One region of the Kluyvera sichuanensis genome, then DNA from elsewhere that is predicted to be linked to it. Evidence: predicted binding sites of a transcription regulator. Region 1 holds the regulator's gene; each other region holds the start of a gene.
What was found. The regulator CRP, encoded in region 1, controls carbon source genes, mostly activating them, when cyclic AMP is high. The targets are predictions, from matches to a motif close to ATGTGANNNNNNTCACAT.
Positions count from the first base shown of each region.

Region 2: focA (formate transporter FocA) is a predicted target of CRP. The motif match lies at 4,305-4,322, and genes of this name have one in related genera.
Region 3: AB2B48_RS13675 (acetyl-CoA C-acetyltransferase) is a predicted target of CRP. The motif match lies at 2,342-2,359, and genes of this name have one in related genera.

Region 1 is NZ_CP162271.1:3,293,134-3,300,328, forward strand. It holds gene AB2B48_RS15965 (hydrolase) at 1-728, shown strand, start outside; gene AB2B48_RS15970 (YheU family protein) at 725-943, shown strand; gene AB2B48_RS15975 (phosphoribulokinase) at 1,009-1,872, shown strand; gene AB2B48_RS15980 (OsmC family protein) at 1,969-2,373, opposite strand; gene crp (cAMP-activated global transcriptional regulator CRP) at 2,678-3,310, shown strand; gene AB2B48_RS15990 (YccS/YhfK family putative transporter) at 3,365-5,440, shown strand; gene AB2B48_RS15995 (bifunctional acetylornithine/succinyldiaminopimelate transaminase) at 5,433-6,650, opposite strand; gene pabA (aminodeoxychorismate synthase component 2) at 6,735-7,195, opposite strand, start outside.
Region 2 is NZ_CP162271.1:324,974-332,168, forward strand. It holds gene AB2B48_RS01560 (APC family permease) at 1-24, shown strand, start outside; gene pflA (pyruvate formate lyase 1-activating protein) at 103-843, opposite strand; gene pflB (formate C-acetyltransferase) at 1,049-3,331, opposite strand; gene focA (formate transporter FocA) at 3,387-4,244, opposite strand; gene ycaO (30S ribosomal protein S12 methylthiotransferase accessory factor YcaO) at 4,650-6,410, opposite strand; gene serC (3-phosphoserine/phosphohydroxythreonine transaminase) at 6,887-7,195, shown strand, end outside.
Region 3 is NZ_CP162271.1:2,820,570-2,827,764, reverse strand. It holds gene AB2B48_RS13690 (amino acid permease) at 1-783, opposite strand, end outside; gene AB2B48_RS13685 (multidrug/biocide efflux PACE transporter) at 895-1,356, opposite strand; gene AB2B48_RS13680 (LysR family transcriptional regulator) at 1,451-2,320, shown strand; gene AB2B48_RS13675 (acetyl-CoA C-acetyltransferase) at 2,432-3,613, shown strand; gene AB2B48_RS13670 (oligogalacturonate-specific porin KdgM family protein) at 4,093-4,797, shown strand; gene AB2B48_RS13665 (ISL3 family transposase) at 5,025-6,230, opposite strand; gene AB2B48_RS13660 (oligogalacturonate lyase family protein) at 6,391-7,195, opposite strand, start outside.

The DNA.
Region 1 (7,195 bases):
AAGAACAGGGCTGGCTGGGCGTGGTGATGCATTTTCGCGGCTGCAGCGGTGAGCCGAACCGCCTGAACCGGATTTATCACTCAGGTGAAACGGAAGACGGTACCTGGTTCCTGAACTGGCTGCAGCGTGAATATGGTAAAGCACCAACGGCGGCGGTCGGGTACTCGCTTGGCGGCAATATGCTGGCCTGCCTGCTGGCCAAAGAAGGTGATGACGTGCCGATAGATGCGGCAGTGATTGTCTCCGCGCCATTTATGCTGGAAGCCTGCAGCTACCATATGGATAAAGGCTTCTCGCGAGTCTATCAGCGCTACCTACTGAACCTGCTGAAAGGCAACGCCGCCCGTAAGCTTAAAGCCTATCCCGGCTCGCTGCCGGTGGATCTGCGTCAGCTGAAAAGCATGCGCCGCATCCGCGAGTTCGACGATTCGATCACCTCGAAGATCCACGGCTTCGCCGACGCGATCGATTACTACCGTCAATGTAGTGCGATGCCGATCTTAAGCAAAATCACCAAGCCGACGCTGATCATCCACTCAAAAGACGATCCGTTTATGGACCATCACTCTATTCCTGCCCAGGAAGAGTTGCCGGATAACGTCGTCTACCAGCTTACTGAGTACGGCGGCCATGTCGGGTTTATCGGCGGTACCCTGCGTCACCCGGAAATGTGGCTGGAAAAACGCATCCCCGACTGGCTGATGCCGTGGCTAGGAGCAAAAGCATGATGATTCCCTGGCAGGATATCGACCCGGAGACGCTGGATAATCTGATTGAAAGCTTTGTCTTGCGCGAAGGCACTGATTATGGTGAATATGAACGTTCACTTGCGCAAAAGGTCGCCGACGTCAAACACCAGCTACAAACAGGCGAAGCGGTGCTGGTCTGGTCTGAGCTTCACGAGACCGTCAACATCATGCCCCGTAACCAATTTCGCGGTTAACTATACTCTAACGATAGGGAGCGTTTTACCCGCTTCCGTTGTCGTCTGTTCAGGGAGTTATTCGCATGTCTGCCAAACATCCGGTCATTGCCGTTACCGGCTCCAGCGGAGCAGGAACCACCACCACCAGCCTCGCGTTTCGTAAAATCTTTGCTCAGCTCAACCTGCGCGCGGCGGAAGTCGAAGGCGACAGCTTTCACCGCTATACCCGTCCGGAAATGGATATGGCTATCCGCAAGGCCCGTGACCTTGGCCGCCATATCAGCTACTTCGGCCCGGATGCCAACGACTTTGGCCTGCTGGAACAGACCTTTCGCGACTACGGCCTGAACGGGCAAGGGAAATCGCGTAAATACCTGCATACCTACGACGAGGCGGTGCCGTGGAACCAGGTGCCCGGTACGTTTACGCCGTGGCAGCCGCTGCCGGAACCGACCGATGTGCTGTTCTATGAAGGACTGCACGGTGGCGTCGTTACCCCGCAGCACGATGTGGCTCGCCATGTTGATCTGTTGGTCGGCGTGGTACCGATTGTTAACCTGGAGTGGATTCAGAAGATGATCCGCGACACCAGCGAGCGCGGTCACTCTCGTGAGGCAGTGATGGATTCGGTGGTGCGGTCGATGGAAGACTACATCAACTTCATTACCCCGCAGTTCTCCCGCACTCATATCAACTTCCAGCGCGTGCCGACGGTCGACACCTCTAACCCATTTGCGGCCAAAAGCATTCCGTCGCTGGACGAGAGTTTCGTGGTGATTCACTTCCGTAATCTCGACCACATCGACTACCCGTGGCTACTGGCCATGTTGCAGGGTTCATTTATCTCGCATATGAATACGCTGGTCGTTCCCGGTGGGAAGATGGGGCTGGCGATGGAATTAATCATGACGCCGCTGGTGCAGCGTCTGATGGAAGGTCGGAACTAGCATCAAGACCAGGTAGCCCGGACGAGGCGCGCGAGCACCGACGCCGGGAATGGCCCCGGCGTTACTACGTTCGGCCGGGCTACGTCTGGCATGTAATCAGCCTTCAATCACTTCGTAAGAGTGAGTGATGTTCACCGCTTTTTCGAGCATCAGCGCAACCGAGCAGTATTTCTCAGCAGAGAGATCGACCGCACGCGATACCGCCGCATCCTTCAACGCTTTACCGGTGACGATAAAGTGCAGGTTGATGTGCGTAAACAGACGCGGGGCTTCTTCACGACGCTCGGAGGTGAGCTTCACTTCGCAGTCGGTCACGTCATTGCGACCTTTTTGCAGGATGGAGACCACGTCAATCGCGCTGCAACCGCCGGCGGCCATCAGCACCACTTCCATCGGGCTTGGCGCTTTATCGCCAGAGTTACCGTCCATCAAAATTTGGTGGCCTGAAGCTGACTCACCGAGGAAGGTTAACCCCTCAACCCATTTCACACGCGCTTGCATAATATTTAACTCCCAGGTTGCAATTTTCTTCTCAGATTACGCGCACATAACAATTCTCGCAATGGAAGGCGATCGACGTCATGCTGAAGCGAGACACCAGGAGACACACGGCAAAAGCTATGCTAAAACAGTCAGGATGCTACGGTAATACATAAACGTACTGCATGTATGCAGAGGACATCACATTACAGGCTGCGACCCTATTCGACAGCCGACTTCCCAGGTAACGGGAAGGATACTATTGCAACCAGTGGCTGCAATGTTTTTGCCGCTGGGAAGAGCTTATAACAGAGGATAACCGCGCATGGTGCTTGGCAAACCGCAAACAGACCCTACTCTCGAATGGTTCTTGTCTCATTGCCATATTCATAAGTACCCATCGAAGAGCACGCTGATTCACCAGGGTGAAAAAGCAGAGACGCTGTATTACATCGTAAAAGGCTCCGTGGCTGTACTCATCAAGGACGAAGAAGGCAAAGAGATGATCCTCTCTTACCTCAACCAGGGCGATTTTATCGGCGAGCTGGGTCTGTTCGAAGAAGGCCAGGAACGCAGCGCATGGGTACGAGCAAAAACCGCTTGTGAAGTTGCTGAAATCTCTTATAAAAAATTCCGTCAGCTGATCCAGGTTAACCCGGACATTCTGATGCGTCTCTCTTCTCAGATGGCGCGTCGTCTGCAGGTCACTTCCGAAAAAGTCGGTAACCTGGCCTTCCTGGACGTTACCGGTCGTATCGCACAGACCCTGCTGAACCTGGCAAAACAGCCTGATGCGATGACCCACCCAGACGGTATGCAGATTAAAATCACCCGTCAGGAAATCGGTCAGATCGTTGGCTGCTCCCGTGAAACCGTGGGCCGTATTCTGAAAATGCTGGAAGATCAGAACCTGATCTCCGCGCACGGCAAAACCATTGTCGTTTACGGTACCCGCTAATCCGGCCCAAAATGGCGTATTGTGAAAGCAATACGCCATTTTTGTTTTCCCCCTATGTGGCGCAGGCTGATTTACCACCCGGAAGTCAACTATGCACTGCGGCAAACGCTGGTGTTATGCCTGCCGGTTGCCATCGGGCTGCTTCTCGGCCACCTCCAGCAAGGTCTGCTGTTCTCCTTAGTGCCCGCCTGCTGCAATATCGCTGGCCTCGACACGCCGCATAAACGCTTTTTTAAGCGCCTGATTATTGGCGGCTGCCTGTTTGCTGGCTGTAGCCTTGCCGTACAGCTGCTGCTGGAACACGACATTTCCCTACCGTTGATTCTCACCGGGCTGGCGCTGCTGCTGGGCGTCACGGCGGAAATCAGCGCGCTGCACGGGCGGCTGCTGCCTGCCTCGCTGATTGCTTCCATCTTTACCCTAAGCCTGGCGGGTAATATGCCCATCTGGGAGCCATTGCTGCTCTACGCGCTGGGCACGCTCTGGTACGGGCTGTTTAACTGGTGGTGGTTCTGGATGTGGCGCGAACAGCCGCTGCGGGAATCGCTGAGCCTGCTCTATCGCCAGCTTGCCGAATACTGCGAGGCTAAATATAGCCTGCTGACCCAGCACACCGACCCGAGCACCGCGCTGCCGCCGCTGCTGACTCGCCAGCAGAAAGTGGTGGATCTGATTTCCCAATGCTATCAGCAGTTGCACATGCTTGCGGCTAACCAGCACAACGACTACAAGCGCCTGCTGCGCGCCTTCCAGGTGGGGCTCGATTTACAGGAGCATATCTCCGTCAGCCTGCACCAACCGGAAGAGGTACAAAAGCTGGTTGAACGCAGCCACGCCGAAGCGGTGATCCGCTGGAACGCCCAGACCGTCGCGGCACGCCTGAGGGTACTGGCAGACGATATTCTCTATCACCGCTACCCGACTCGCTTCAATATGGATAAGCAGATCGGCGCGCTGGAAAAAATTGCCGACCAGCATCCGGATAACCCGGTCGGCCAGTTCTGCGCCTGGCACTTCAGCCGTATCGCCCGCGTGCTGCGCTCCCAGCGACCGCTCTACCCGCGTGACCTGATGGCCGATAAACAGCGCCGCCTGCCGCTATTCCCGGCGCTTAAAAACTACCTGTCGCTGAAATCCCCGGCCCTGCGCAACGCCGCCCGGCTCAGCGTGATGCTGAGCATCGCCAGCCTGATGGGCGCAGCGCTGCACCTACCGAAGCCTTACTGGATCCTGATGACGGTGCTGCTGGTCACGCAGAACGGCTACGGCGCAACCCGCGTACGTATATTCCACCGCGCGGCGGGCACGCTGGCGGGGCTGGTGATTGCCGCCGTCGTCCTGCACTTCCATGCGCCGGAAGGGCTGGCGCTGACAGGCATGCTTATCGTCACGCTGGGGAGTTACCTGATCATCCGTCGCCACTACGGCTGGGCCACCGTTGGCTTTACTATCACTGCCGTGTATACCCTGCAGATTCTGACGCTGAACGGCGAGCAGTTCATCGTCGCCCGCTTTATCGACACCATCATCGGCTGCCTGATTGCCTTTGGCGGCATGATCTGGCTCTGGCCACAGTGGCAAAGCGGCCAGCTGCGGCAAAACGCTCAGGCGGCGCTGGAGGCAGACCAGGAGGCCATTCGTCTCATCTTAAGCCCCGACCCGCAGGCACCGAAGCTTGCCTACCAGCGGATGCGCGTCAACCAGGCACACAACACGCTCTTCAACACGCTGAATCAGGCCATGCAGGAGCCGGGCTTCAACTCGCGTTATCTGGCAGATATGAAGCTGTGGGTCACCCATAGTCAGTTTATCGTCGAGCACATTAATGCCATGACCACGCTGGCGCGCGAGCACAATATGCTGACGCCGGATCTGGCGCAGCAGTATCTGGAATCCTGTGAGGTTGCCCTTCAGCGCTGTCAGCAGCGTCTGGAGTACGATGAGGCGGGAAGTAGCGGTGAAGTGAATATTATGGAGTCGCCGGACGCGCTGTCCCACGGGCCGTTAAGCACCATGGAACAGCATCTTCAGCGTATTCTGGGGCATCTGAGCACCATGCACACCATCTCGTCGGTGGCCTGGCGACAGCGCCCCCGTCATGGCGGCTGGTTAAAACGACGGGCTAGCTAACGATTTTAGCGACCGCCTGAGCGAAGCGCTGCATCCCTTCGTCGATATCCGCCTCTTCCACCACCAGCGATGGCGCAAAGCGCATCACATCCGGCCCTGCGTTCAGTACCATCACGCCAACGTCCGCCGCCGCGTAGAGGAAATCACGCGCCCGGCCTTTGTATTTCTCGTTCAGCGCCGCGCCAATCAGCAACCCCATACCGCGCACATCGCTAAAGACATCGTACTTCGCGTTGATCTGCTGCAGATGCTGCACAAAGCGCTCGCGTTTGGCATTTACGCCGTTCAGCACTTCTGGGGTGTTGATAATATCGAATGCCGCACCCGCTACCGCACAGGCCAGCGGGTTACCGCCGTAGGTGGAGCCGTGTGAGCCGACGTGGAATGCGCTGGCAATGTCGTTGGTGGTCAGCATCGCGCTCACCGGGAAGCCGCCGCCCAGCGCTTTGGCGCTGGTGAGGATATCTGGTGTTACGCCATAGTGCATATAGGCAAACAGTGAACCGGTACGCCCCATGCCGCTTTGTACTTCATCAAACACTAGCAGCGCCTGATGCTTATCGCACAGGGCGCGCAGGCCCTGTAAGAACTCAGGGGTCGCCGCCAGCACGCCGCCTTCGCCCTGAATCGGCTCAACCACGATGGCGCAGGTATGGTCATCGATCACCGCTTCTACTGCATGCAGATCGTTAAACGGCACGTGGACGATATCGGCAGGTTTCGGGCCAAAGCCATCGGAATACTTCGGCTGCCCACCAACGGAGACGGTAAACAGCGAACGGCCATGGAAGGCATTATGGAAAGCGATGATTTTCGTTTTGTACGGGCTATGACGAGTGGATGCGTAGTAGCGCGCCAGCTTAAAGGCGGTTTCGTTCGCTTCCGTCCCGGAGTTCATAAACACCACGCGCTCGGCAAAGGTCGCGTCTACCAGCTTCTGGCCCAGACGCAGCGCCGGCTCGTTGGTGAAAACGTTACTGGTGTGCCACAGCGTTTCGCCCTGGGTTTTTAGCGCTTCAACCAGTGCCGGATGACAGTGGCCCAGCGCGGTCACCGCGATACCGCCCGCGAAATCAACGTACTCTTTGCCTTGCTGATCCCACACGCGGCTCCCTTTACCTTTCACCGGAATAAATTCAGCCGGTGCATAGATTGGCAAAATGACCTGATCGAAGGTCGCGCGGGTAATAGCAGGTTTTTTGGTTTCCATGTCATGCCCTTCTGCAAACGATGAAGCAATGATTGTGAGAATTTATCCACAAAATATGCATAAAAAATCACGTCATGGCAACTACTATCGCGTGAGGAAGTTTGCCAGTAGCGCGTGGCCTTGCTCACTGAGAATACTTTCCGGGTGGAACTGCACCCCTTCCAGATCCCATTCACGATGGCGGATACCCATAATCTCCCCCGTTTCACTGCGGGCCGTCACCTCAAAGCAGTCGGGCAGCGTCGCCGGATCGATCAGCAACGAGTGGTAGCGCGTTACGGTGAGCGGATTATTCAGGCCACGGAAGACGCCCTGCTGCTGATGGGTAATCGGGGAGGTTTTGCCGTGCATCACTTTTTCGGCACGAACAATTCGCGCACCGAATGCCTGAGCAATAGCCTGATGGCCTAAGCAGACGCCAAGCAGCGGCGTTTTACCAGCGTAGCGGCGAATAACATCGAGAGAGATACCGGCGTCATCCGGCGTGCAGGGACCAGGGGAGATAACAATTTTGTCCGGCGCAAGCGTATCGATGTCATCGAGAG
Region 2 (7,195 bases), 2.1 Mb from region 1:
CTGCTGGCGCGCAAGAAGTCGTAAAAGAAAACCCGGCATTAAGCCGGGTTTGTTGTTTGTAGCCCGGCCGAGCGTAAGCGACGCCGGGAGGGCTGGGGATGATTAATACATCACCTTGTGACCATACTGCTCGAGAATACCCTTCACGCGTTCCATGGTCTCTTTCTTCGGCGGGTGCACGCCATCCAGCTTGTACTCTTCACCCATCGCGACCCACTTGTGTTTACCCAGCTCGTGATAAGGCAGCAGTTCGATTTTCTCAACGTTGCCCATATCGCGGGTAAACTCGCCGAGGCGATGCGCAGAATCGTCATCATCTGACCAGCCTGGTACCACGACGTAGCGGATCCAGACGTTAATGTTTTTCTTCGACAGGTACTGGGCAAACTCGAGCGTACGATGGTTGGAGACGCCGACCAGGTTCTGGTGAATGTCGTCGTTCATCTGTTTAAGATCGAGCATCACCAGGTCAGTCACTTCCAGTAGTTCATCAATGACCGGATCGTAACGACGAACGAAACCGTTGGTGTCGAGACAGGTATGAATACCTTCTTTGTGGCACGCGCGGAACCAGTCGCGCACAAACTCGGCCTGCAGAATAGCTTCACCGCCGGACGCGGTCACGCCGCCGCCGGAAGCATTCATAAAGTGGCGATAGGTCACCACTTCTTTCATCAGCTCTTCAACGGTGATCTCTTTACCGCCGTGGGTGTCCCAGGTATCGCGGTTGTGGCAATACAGGCAGCGCATCAGGCAGCCCTGGAAGAAGGTAATAAAACGGATGCCTGGGCCATCAACGGTGCCACAGGACTCAAAGGAGTGAATACGACCAATTACAGACATTGCGGTGTTATCTCCAGTTCTTCCCGGCTTTACAGCCAGGTTTGCGAGCACGGTTATAAAGCCGCGTCGAGTTTATTTTGCTTGTTAACTTCAGTATAGAAGTCAGCAAGCAAAATCCACTCAGCGAGTGTTGATTATAAGAAAGGCCCCACCGAGGTGGAGCCTTCATTTTACGCGTTTTTAATCGCGATTTCAGTCAAATCTATTAGATAGATTGAGTGAAAGTACGGGTAATAACGTCCTGCTGCTGTTCTTTAGTCAGGGAGTTAAAACGTACTGCGTAGCCAGATACACGGATGGTCAGCTGAGGATATTTCTCAGGGTTTTCCATCGCGTCGAGCAGCATTTCGCGGTTCATAACGTTAACGTTCAGGTGCTGACCGCCTTCGATAGACGCTTCGTGGTGGAAGTAACCGTCCATCAGACCAGCCAGGTTGGTTTTACGAACGTCGTCGTCTTTACCCAGAGCGTTAGGAACGATAGAGAAGGTGTAAGAGATACCATCTTTAGCGTAAGCAAACGGCAGTTTAGCAACGGAAGTCAGAGAGGCAACAGCACCTTTCTGGTCACGACCGTGCATTGGGTTAGCACCTGGGCCGAATGGAGCGCCAGCGCGACGACCGTCTGGGGTGTTACCGGTTTTCTTACCATAAACCACGTTAGAGGTGATGGTCAGAACAGACTGAGTCGGGATAGCGTTACGGTAAGTAGTCAGTTTCTGAATTTTCTTCATGAAACGTTCTACCAGGTCAACCGCCATGTCATCGACGCGAGCGTCGTTGTTACCAAACTGCGGGTATTCGCCTTCGATTTCGAAGTCAACAGCCAGACCGTTTTCATCACGAATCGGTTTAACTTTCGCATATTTGATTGCAGACAGGGAGTCAGCAGCAACGGACAGACCAGCGATACCACACGCCATGGTGCGGATAACGTCACGGTCGTGCAGCGCCATCAGAGAGGCTTCGTAGCTGTACTTGTCGTGCATGTAGTGGATGACGTTCAGCGCGGTGACGTACTGTTTAGCCAGCCAATCCATGAAGTGGTCCATACGATCCATCACTTCGTCGTAGTTCAGAACGTCGCCTTTCATTGGCTCAGTTTTAGGACCAACCTGCATTTTCAGTTTTTCATCAACGCCGCCGTTGATGGCGTACAGCATGGTTTTCGCCAGGTTTGCACGTGCACCGAAGAACTGCATTTGTTTACCAACGATCATTGGGCTTACGCAGCAAGCGATAGCGTAGTCATCGTTGTTAAAGTCAGGACGCATCAGGTCATCGTTCTCGTACTGCAGAGAAGAGGTGTCGATGGACACTTTAGCGGCATATTTTTTGAACGCCAGTGGCAGTTTCTCAGACCACAGAACGGTGATGTTCGGCTCTGGAGAAGGACCCATGGTGTACAGGGTGTTCAGGAAGCGGAAGCTGTTTTTGGTAACCAGAGTACGGCCATCAACGCCCATACCACCGATAGATTCAGTTGCCCAAATCGGGTCACCGGAGAACAGTTCATCATATTCAGGGGTACGCAGGAAGCGAACCATACGCAGTTTCATGACCAGGTGGTCAATCATTTCCTGAGCGTCTTGTTCAGTGATTTTGCCTGCTTTCAGGTCACGTTCGATGTAGATATCCAGGAAGCTGGAAGTACGACCGAAGGACATTGCCGCGCCGTTCTGAGATTTAACCGCAGCCAGGTAGCCGAAGTAAGTCCACTGGATAGCTTCCTGAGCGCTGGTAGCTGGACCAGAGATGTCGTAGCCGTATTTAGCAGCCATCTCTTTGATCTGACCCAGTGCACGGTGCTGTTCAGAGATTTCTTCACGCAGACGGATAGTCGCTTCCAGGTTTACGCCGTTTTCCAGGTCAGACTGCAGAGACAGGAACTGTGCGTATTTGTCTTTCATCAGGAAGTCGATACCGTACACCGCGATGCGACGGTAGTCACCGATGATACGACCACGGCCGTAAGCATCTGGCAGACCAGTCAGAACGCCAGATTTACGGCAGTTCAGAATGTCTTTGGTGTAAACATCGAATACGCCCTGGTTGTGGGTTTTGCGGTATTCGGTGAAGATTTTTTTCAGCATCGGGTCCAGCTCGCGATTGTACGCTTTGCAAGAACCTTCAACCATTTTAATACCACCGAACGGGATAATCGCACGTTTCAGTGGAGCTTCAGTCTGCAGACCAACGATTTTTTCCAGCGCTTTGTTGATGTAACCAGCGTCATGGGAAGTGATGGTAGATGCAACAGAGGTGTCAAAGTCAACTGGCGCGTGAGTGCGGTTTTCCAGTTTAACGCCTTCCATTACGTTATCCCACAGCTTGGTGGTCGCGTCAGTTGCGCCAGCCAGGAAGGATTCGTCACCCTCATATGGGGTGTAGTTTTTCTGGATGAAGTCACGTAAGTTTACTTCATTCTGCCAATCACCTTTGGTAAAACCTTCCCAGGCTGCGGCTAACTTTTCATTAAGTTCGGACATGTAACACCTACCTTCTTAAGTGGACTTTTTATTTACTGCCTGGAGCAATCGTCAATTAATGACGGTCACCGCCACGCAGGTAAATGACCCAGTATGTCAACCCGACCAGCAAACCGCCGCCGATGATGTTCCCGATAGTGACGGGAATCAGGTTATCGGTGATGAAGTGCATCACGGTCAGGTGAGAGAAACTTTCCGGAGTTGAACCAATAGCGGTCCAGAATTCCGGGCTAGCAAAATCGCGTATTACGATACCCATAGGGATCATAAACATGTTTGCGATACTGTGCTCAAAACCGCTGGCAACGAACATAGCAACCGGTAAAACCATAATCATGGCTTTATCCATCAGGCTGCGGCCAGAGTAGCTCATCCACACTGCCAGGCAGACCATCAGGTTCGCCAGGATGCCGAGAGCGACGGCTTCGATAAATGTATGGTGCATTTTGTGGTCAGCGGTTTGCAGGACGTTAAGCCCCCATCCGCCGTTGGCCGTCATGTACTCGCCGGACAGCCACATCAGCAGCACGAAGAGCAGGCAGCCAATCAGGTTACCAACATAGACGTTGAGCCAGTTTTTCGCCAATTGACCCCAGGTAATGCGGCCGCTGGCTTTCGCCACCACGATCAGCACGGTAGAGGTAAAGAGGTCTGCGCCACAAATCACGCAAAGAATTAAGCCCAGGGAGAAGCAAATACCACCAATGAGTTTCGCGATGCCGAATGGCATACCTGCGGTACCCGTGGTTGCGGTAATGTAAAAAACAAAAGCAATCGAGATAAAGACGCCCGCAGTAATCGCCAGATAAAAGGTTTTCAGCGGATGCTTGGTTGCTTTATAGACACCTGCTTCTTCGGCAACTTTGGCCATCGCAGCAGGAAGGAGTAGATCAAAAGGGTTGTCAGCTTTCACACTAACTCTCTCTTTTTATTTAATCGGCGACGAGATACTAACAAAGCATTATAGATGAGAATTTGATATAGATCATATCTCGCCTGGCTTATAGGCCTGAAGATCGAATGGTTTTTCAACGATCGCAGGGTAATTGTTTGAATTATAACATAAAAATAATTTTTAAGATTTGCAAATTCAGTTGAATTTTTTCTTTACCCTTCATTTTATTGGTTAATTAAAATGGAGTAATGATCGGGTAAATTAACAATAATCGTAAGCTACTAAATATAGTATTTACTTATATTTAACTTTATTTTCACACGTTCGCGAGGCGAAGCGCGAAAATAAAAAAAGGGGCCAACAATTGGCCCCGTAATATAGCGTAGACGGTACGTTAAACCTACTTTTTCTGCGGGAAGAGCCTTATTTCGCCCAGAAAGCGGCTTTCGCGCGCTGCAGTTTCTCGTAAGCCTGTAGCAGCGACTGATGCGCCGGGAAGGCTTCCAGAGAACCGTCTGCCGGTTGCAGGCCGTAGAAGGCCTCTTCACCGCTCAGCGCCGCGCTGGCGGCTTCAACGGCGTCTGCACCGTACATACGTACGAACGCGTTCAGATACTGCAGCGGCTCGCGCTCTTCTTCCTGAGACAGCAGCAGCAGCGTCTGCAGGCAGCGGTAGTAGTTGGCGCGCTCAGGGCTGAATACCGACGCGTTGAACTCCATCGTCCACTCGGTCCAGATCAGCGCCTGCTCGAGATCGCCGCCCGCCAGTGCCAGCATCGCTTTCAGCTCGCCAACGCGCAGGGTAGACCAGCCGTTGTTCGGGCCAGTTGCCAGACCCAGCAGTTCACGTACGCGGGTGAAATCGTCCAGACCTTCGTCATCCATCTGCTCGATCAGATTCAGGTACTCCTCTTTTTCCCACTCGCTGCCCGGCAGGGAGAGAATGGTGTCGCGCAGGTGGCTGCCCATATTGTTGTTGGCGAGCCACAGATCTTCTGCCGGATAGATATCGGACATACCCGGAACGATGATGCGGCAGGCGTACACGCTCAGGTGCTCGTAGTCGGCGATGTACACTTCTTTATCTTCTTCTTTGAAGATAGCCATCAGGGTCGCGAACTCTTCTTCGGTGGTGCCTGAGAAGTTCCAGTCGGCAAACGGATAGTCGGCGTCCTGTTTAAACATATCCCAGGAGATAAGACCGCTGGAGTCGATGAAGTGGGTTTCGAGGTTGGTATGTTCAGCGACTTCTTCGTCGTCGAAGGTTGGCGGGGTGAACACGTCGAGATCTTTCAAGCCGCGGCCTTGCAGCAGCTCGGTGACCGTACGTTCCAGCGCTACGCCGAAATCAGGGTGCGCGCCGAAGGAGGCGAAGCAGGTGCCGTTGGCTGGGTTGAACAGTACCACGCAGATAACCGGGTATTTACCGCCCAGTGAACCGTCGTAAGCGAAGATTGGGAAACCTTCCGCTTCCAGCGTTTTGATGGACTCAACGACGCCAGGGTAGCGCGCCAGCACCTCGGCCGGGATTTCCGGCAGGCTGATGCTTTCCGCGATGATACGGTTTTTCACGTAGCGTTCGAAGACTTCCGACAGCCCCTGAACGCGCGCTTCGTTGCGGGTGTTGCCCGCAGACATGCCGTTAGAAACGTACAGGTTGGCCACGATGTTCATCGGGATATAGATGGTTTCACCGTCAGACTGACGGGTGAACGGCAGGCCGCATACGCCGCGATCGTCGTTGCCAGACTGCAGGTCAACCAGCATGCTGGCGGTCAGCTGATCGTCAGGATCGTAGAAAGCGCGCAGGCGAGCGTCGAGCAAACCTTCCGGTACTTCATCGTCGTCGGTCAGCGGGAACCATTTTTCGTTCGGGTAGTGAACGAACGGGTCGTTAGCGATTTTGTCGCCCAGCCAGAAGTCAGCGAAGAAGTAGTTGGTGGAGAGACGTTCAAAATACTCGCCCAGCGCGGAGGCCAGCGCGGCTTTTTTGGTTGCGCCTTTACCGTTGGTAAAGCACAGAGAGCATGCCTTATCACGAATATGCACCGACCAGACGTTAGGAACCGGGTTCAGCCAGGAAGCTTCTTCAATATCGAAGCCCAGGTCGAGCAGCTTTTGCTGGAAGCGAGCGATGGAATCTTCCAGAGCGGCATCTTTGCCGGGAATATAGGTTTGCGTCATAGCAATCTCTTTTGTCGTACGGAAAGCGCGCAATGATACGGGGTTTGCATGACAATCGCTATACGCTTCATCCTTCAAGTTGTCTCTGCGTTGGCTGCGCTCGTTCACCCCAGTCACGTACTTATGTACGCTCCTGGGGATTCACTCCCTTGCCGCGCTACTCGGCTTGCAGCCTCGCCCCTTCGGGGCCAGCGCGAGCGCTGTTCAAAACGCTCTAGCGTTTTGTGATGCAACTTGAATGATTTTGCGTAGAAACTTCATCCAGCAAATACAAATAGCGAAATAGACCATTTTATTTCGTCAAGCCGATAGATTCTGTTGTGTGATTGTCTACGCATTTTTGCCCTGTGCGGGATTATCCATTGCGGGCTGTGTCACTGAATGATAAAACCAATAGCCACAGGAATAACTTATGCCCACGCGTTTGATGACGCGCGAGGCATGCGGTCAGACAACATTGCAATGTGGTGAGGGTTATGGCTCAGGTTTTTAATTTCAGTTCAGGTCCGGCAATGCTTCCGGCAGATGTCCTTAAACTGGCGCAAAAAGAACTTTGCGACTGGAACGGATTAGGCACGTCGGTAATGGAAGTTAGCCACCGCGGTAAAGAGTTTATCCACGTGGCAGAGGAAGCAGAAAAAGATTTCCGCGACCTGCTTAACATCCCTTCCAACTACAAAGTGCTGTTCTGCCACGGCGGCGGTCGCGGTCAGTTCGCGGGCGTACCGCTGAACATTCTCGGCGACAAAACCACGGCGGACTACGTTGACGCAGGCTACTGGGCG
Region 3 (7,195 bases), 470 kb from region 1:
GATATAGGACGGTGGAATCGACATCAGGCAACTGAACACAAAGAACAGCACGCTCAGGCAGATGACCAGATACGCCACCTTCATGATTTTTTTGCATTTACCCATGGCCTGCTCGCCATATTTCTCCCGCCGGTCGATGGCGAAGGTGGAGATAATCGGCGTATGGCTAAAAGCGAAAACCATCACGGGAATGGATAACCACACCTGGTGTAAGGTATGCGTGCTGACTTCCATCTGCGTGGTCAGCAGCGACGGCTGCCAGCTTCCGGTCAGATAGATAGACAGGAACAGGAAGTAGGCAATCAGCGGGAAGACCAGCATGCCCATCACCTTGATGGTGGTCTGACGGCCCGTCAGGAAAATCAGGTTCAGCAACAGTACGACGCCAAGACTGACCAACGCTCGTGTCGTGAGGTCGACCGGCATATGGTGACCAATCTGCTCGGTCAGCGAGTTAGTAATGGCGACGGCGTAAATCAATACCACCACGAAAAAGGCAACGAAGTAGAGCGTGGTAATCAGGTTGCCGATCTTTTTGCCGTAATAGTGGCTGACGGCACCGGTGATGCCAACGCTTGCCGGGGTGTTAGCGGACAGGATGAACTGACATAAGGCGCGATGCGGCCAGTAAGTCAGGGGCCAGGCGACGAGGGCGGTAATAAACAGCACCACGGCACCTGCGGCGCCAAGCTGGATGGGCAGGAAAAGGGTCCCCGCGCCGACGGCTGTGCCATATAAGGCAAAGCTCCATAGCGTCTCTTCTTTAGACCAAATTTTAGACATTATCTGAATATATCAACCATAAAACCAAAAAAATGGCGGATAATTTACCATAATTAGCTTTTCGTGTGGCTGAACATTTTCAGACCGATTGTTATCGGCCTGAAAAGTGGATTAATTTCTCGCGTAAAGGTTCTGTTGACGGCGCTTGATGATGCGCTCGCGCAGGGTGTCGTAAACCCAGTTGTAGAGCATGGTGTAGGGCAGGAAGAACAAGAAGAAGCCAATCTCCAGCGTCAGCGCCTGCAGGAGCGTCACGCCCAGCACCAGCGACACGATGCTCACCCCGATGACGATAAACCCGCACTCAAAGCCGAGCGCGTGCAGCGCACGGACTTTAGCGGTACGGATAACGCGGGTCACCGGCCAGAAGCGGTCGAAACCCGCGTTATAGATGATATTCCAGATCATCGCGGTGGTGGCCAGAATGACCGTCAGCCCGCCCATTTCAAGTACGGATCGCTGCATCAGGTAGGCTGCGGTAGGGGCGAGGATCGCGGTGGCGATCCCCTCGAAGCACACGGCATGGAAGATACGCTCCGGGAGTTTTCTGCGATGTAATGAATCGTTTTGCATCTTGTGACCTTTGATTTATGGAATGCGATAGTGGGCATTTTATGGATAAATATGATAAGTAAAAGATAGAAACCATCGATAAAGTAGATACATCATGCGCTATTCTCCCGAAGCCCTGACCGCGTTTGTCGAAACCGTCTCCTGCGGCTCTTTCTCAGCGGCGGCGCGCCGTTTGCGGAAAAGCCAGTCCACTATCAGCACCGCCATTGCTCATCTTGAGGCGGATCTCGGCGTGACGCTGTTTGACCGTTCCACGCGTCAGCCGCTGCTGACCGCCGAAGGGCAGCGGGTGCTGAGCTACGTACAGGCCATTCTGAGCGCCAGCGAACGGCTGGATGAGTTGGCGGTGTCGCTTAGCGGTGAGACCGAAGCGCGGCTGACCTTTGTGCTTTCCGATACGCTGCATCCCGACGTGCTCGAAGATCTGCTGGCCCAGTTTGACCGCCGTTTTCCGCACACGGAGTTTGAGTGCCTGGTCGGGGAAGATGACGACGTGGTGGATCTGCTGCAAAAAGGGCGTGCGCAGGTTGGCTTAATTGAAGCGCGGGATAGTTATCCTACCGATATTGGCCACACCCGTTTGCCGATGCAGACGCGTATGGCGATTTACGTGTCGCCGACGCATCCCCTGGCCGCCGAGCGAGGGCTGGAGTGGGAGCAGTTGAGCACCTGGCGTGAGTTGCGACTCAATACTTATCTGGAGAACCACACTACCCCTGCGCGTGGGCCCGTGTGGTCTGCACCAAACTACCTGATGCTGCTGAGCATGGCGGCGCAGGGACTAGGCTGGTGTGCATTGCCCTGCGCGCTGGTGGACGAATTTGCACGCTCGGCGGAGCTGACTATGCTGGATATTGTGGGCTGGCCAATCTCGGTATCGACCGACCTTCTATGGCATAAAGCCTCGCCGCTGGGGGCGGCGGGAAGCTGGCTGCGTCAGTATTTGCAGCAGGTTTCAGCCTGAATGAAACGGGGTGAATTTCCTTTGTGATAAAACTCACTTTTTTTAAACAATTACGAAAATAGTTGATAACAATCATCTACTATACGCGGATAATTTTGCGCTGAGGTCGAGATGAAAGACGTCGTTATCGTAGGTGCTGTCCGTACGCCCATAGGCTGTTTTCAGGGGGCGCTTGCCCGCCATTCCGCCGTGGAGTTGGGGAGCCTGGTGATTAATGCCCTGGTCGAACGTAGCGGAATTTCCGCCGCGACCATCGATGAGGTGATCATTGGTCAGGTATTAACGGCGGGAACCGGACAGAACCCGGCGCGACAGTCTGCGATTAAAGGCGGTCTGCCGAACACCGTCTCGGCGATTACCATCAATGATGTGTGTGGTTCAGGTCTGAAAGCGCTGCATCTGGCCACGCAGGCGATTCAGTGCGGTGAAGCCGACGTGGTGATTGCCGGTGGGCAGGAGAACATGAGCCGCGCCCCACACGTGCTGACCGATAGCCGCACCGGCGCGCAGCTTGGCAACAGCCAGCTAATTGACAGCCTGGTGCACGACGGCCTGTGGGATGCCTTCAACGATTACCATATGGGCGTGACGGCGGAGAACCTGGCGCGCGAGTATGGTATCAGCCGCGAGCAGCAGGATGCGTGGGCGCTTAGCTCACAGCACAAGGCCCGTCGGGCCATCGACTCTGGACGTTTTCGCGATGAAATTGTCCCGGTCGTCAATCTACAGCCTGGCGGTTCACACATTGTCGATACCGATGAACAGCCGCAAACCGATGCCAGCGCCGAAGCGTTAGCGCGTCTGGTTCCCTCTTTTGATCAGGCGGGTTCCGTGACCGCGGGCAACGCGTCGTCCATTAATGACGGCGCAGCGGCGGTGCTGATGATGAGTGAAAGCAAAGCGCTGGAGCTGGGGTTGCCGATCCTTGCCAGGATCCGCGCTTTCGCCAGCGTTGGCGTCGACCCTGCGTTGATGGGTATCGCACCGGTCTATGCGACTCGCCGCTGCCTTGAACGAGCCGGCTGGCAACTGAGCGATGTTGATCTGATTGAAGCCAACGAAGCGTTTGCTGCGCAGGCCATTTCGGTGGGCAGAATGCTGGAATGGAACGAGCAGAAGGTCAACGTCAACGGCGGGGCGATTGCATTAGGGCATCCTATCGGGGCTTCGGGCTGCCGTATCCTGGTGTCACTGGTTCACGAAATGGTGAAACGCGATGCCCGTAAAGGACTGGCCACGCTGTGCATCGGCGGCGGTCAGGGTGTGGCGCTTGCCGTCGAACGCGATACTTAGTAATAACGCTTTAGTTTCCCCTCAATTCCCCCCTTCCAGAAAGACCTCAATTGAGGTCTTTTTTGTTTATATGCCTGAGTTTATGAGAATAGAAATGGGTTTCTGTCTAGTTCATTCCTTTATGTATTTATGTTTATTTGTATCAGTTGTAAATGGTGCGTATGAGATGACGCTTAGGCAGATTATTAGTAAAACATAAATTATTACTATTGCTAAGAATAACTATGGTTATTTTTTTTGTGTAAGTTACTGTTATTAATGGATTTTAATTTAATTAAAAATACAATCATATAAAAGTTTGTGATCTGAGTTTTATTTTTAAGGGGGATCTTCGATTTTTTGTTGAGCTTTATCACGTCCTTCGTGTGCCGGATTTTATGAAACAAATAATTACGATCTTGATCACTAAAATACATAACCGGAAAAAATAAAATCCAATTTCATAAAAAAGAAACATAATTTTAATTGAGGGATGGCAAATGCTTAAGAAAACTCTGGCCCTGGCCGTATTATCTGGTATGTCTTTCGCTGCATCTGCGGTAACCGTTGACCTGCGTCATGAATATGTTGACAGCGGCACCAACGCAGACCGTGTTGCGGTATCCCATCGTTTTGATAACGGTCTTGGTTTTGGCGTGGAAGCAAAATGGAAAACGGGTGGTGATGCTGATAAACAGGATCGTCCGTTTAACGAAGTGGTGGGTAATGGTCACGAAGAGTCCATTAACTGGCGCTGGAAGGCGACAGATAACTTTGCCCTGAACCCAGGCTTTAACATTGAGAGTAAGGACAGCTTCTCAATCTACAAACCTTATCTGCATGCGCAGTACAGCTTTGATAATGGTTTCTACGTCGCAGCTCGTTACCGTTATGAATACACCCGCGTACCGGCAAGTGGCGGCGTTGACGATAAAGTTAACAAAGTGGATACCTGGGTTGGTTGGGCGATGGGCGACTGGCGTGCAGAGCTGAACTACGTGTATGCACGCAGTACGGTAGCCGACGATCAGCATAAGAGCCTGTATCGTAACAACAACAAACCGTACAGCACCGAATATAACGCTAAGCTGGCGTATAAATGGGATAAGAACTGGTCCCCGTACTTTGAAGTGGGTAACGTGGGCGTGAAATCTACCGATGAGCGTCAGACCCGTTTACGTGTAGGTGTTGCTTACTCCTTCTAAATAAATTCGGACCCTCATCCGTTTTCCCCCCGGAGCATTTAGCCGGGGGTTTTCGTTTTTGTGGCAGTGTGCTGTTTTCCCCTCACCCTAACCCTCTCCCCAAAGGGGCGAGGGGACCGTTGGGTGCAGTTATTCATTCCCGCACGGAATGTTCCCTCTCCCTTTTTAAGGGATAGGGTTAGGGTGAGGGTTCCTGCTCCAACCGAAAAAACAGCCAAAAAAAAGGTTCATCGCATTTTACCGGGGAACGCTGCTTTGATTTTCAGGAAGAAGTAGTCGTTATCCCGGTACCCATACGCCATTCTCTTTATCACCTTGATCTTATTGTTCATCCCTTCCAGTACGCTGGTATTGAGTCTGTGCGCCGCACTGGCTATTATTCCGCCCACATATCCCTTTAGCTTGTCAGCGAACTGTTTCAGTGCCTTTATACCGCTTTCCTGAGATTGTCTGTACCACTCATCCCAGCGCCGCACCGCTTCCTGTTCATTCGGCGCATACCACAGCTCTTTCAGCGCCGTTTTCATCACATAGACGGTATTTAACGGCTGATTGGCTTCCAGCAACTCTGACAGCCTGACCTCATGTCCTTCCGGCAGGTTCTCCGGGTTGCGCAGCAACAGCCAGCGACTACGTTTGATGACCCGCCGGGACTTTGGGTTCTCCCGTAACCGGTTTGCCTGGTCAACTCTGACACGGTCAATGACCTCACGACCGAACTTCGCGACCACATGGAACAAGTCATACACTACCTGTGCCTGGGGACAGTGCTCCCTGACCTCCAGGTCGAATGCGGTGTTCATATCCATGGCAACAGATTCTATGGCAGCACACCCCTCCGCTCCCAGCCAGGTGAAGAAGGGCCGGAAGGCCGCTCTGCTGCGACCTTCTCCCACCCACAGCACCTGCTGTGTATCGGCGTCAGCCACGACGGTGGCGTAACGGTGACCTTTAAACAGGGCGAACTCATCCATCATCAGACGTCGCAGGAGATGCCGCTGTGGCTCGCGAACTTCACGTAGCATCCTCCGGTAATCGATATTTTTAATGGTATGCCAGTGCAGTCCGGTCAGGCTGGCGACATGCTTAATCGGCAGTAACCGGACGAGCGATTCAACCCACGCTGACAGGGTGGCGGTGTATCGCTGACGCTCAGGCAGCCAGTCGATTTTTTCGGTCATAATGCCGCAGGATGAACAGCGCAGACGGCAGACAGGCACATCCAGCCAGACCTTCCAGTTGAGGAGCTCACGCTCCCTGACCCGTCGCAGGGTAGTATCGTGAATATGGGGTGTACTGCGGTGACATCCACGGCAACAGGGTGGCTGCGAAGTTGCGGGCTGAAGGCGGATGAGCAGGGTATCGTGGGCAATTTCAGTGCAGGAAAAGACACTGAATCCTTTCCAGAAAAGAGAAGTCAGGTTAGCATTCATAGTAACGGCAGTTTTGAAGGTTCAGGGTGTGTTTTGGCGAATACAAACCTAAACGTTCTTACTGCCGTTTTCTATTGGTTCACGCTAACCTGCGATGAACCAAAAAAAAGCCCTCCAGAGGAGGGCAAGGCCAGTTACAGAAACACAAAACTTAGATTTATTACGCTTTTACTAACACACGTTCGGCAGGCAGTTTGGCAATGTACAGCGCCGGCTTACCGTCTTTGTCAGAGCTGAACAGCACTGCGCTGTCGTCTGGGGTAAAGGACGGATGCGGGTGCGTTACCTGACGGCTGTTTTGTACCGTTGCCCATGACGTATCGTGACGAGCAATGCGGAAGTAAGCCTGTTTCGCCACGTCGAACGCATACAGGTAGGGATCGTTATCGATGGTGTAGCCGCTGGTGTCTTTCACATCAACCGGCGTACCGGAACCGTCGCCAACCAGCATCGTGCCGTCGAAGTTGCTCATCAGGTGAGAACAGGCCGGCATCTGCATCAGCGCTTCGTTTACGTTGGTGTCCGGGTTAAAGCGGTAGATGGTGCGACCCTGCTGCCCTTTCAGGTAAGAGACGTACACCAGCGCGGAGCCGTTTGGCACCCAGAATTCGTGCGTGCAGCTTTCGCCTTCCGCGTGTTCTTTGACTTTACGAACGTTGCTGCCGTCTTCATTAACCAGCCACATACGCGCGTCGACCAGATCGTGCGGGCCTTCGTGGCAGAAGGCTACGGTGCTATCGTCAAACGGACGATAGATTGGGTGGCCGAGCCAGATTTTTTCTTCGTGGATCGTCGCGCTTTCACCGGTTTTCAGGTCAACGCGCAGCAGGCGGCAGTGTGGGCCTTTATGGAAGAAATCGTGGAACAGTTGCCAGTCGTTCAGCGGCGTCCAGTCGCTCTTAGCGATTTCGATGCCAACCAGCTTGGTGCAGTCGCTGTTTGATACCCAGGTGCCGTAGCCAACC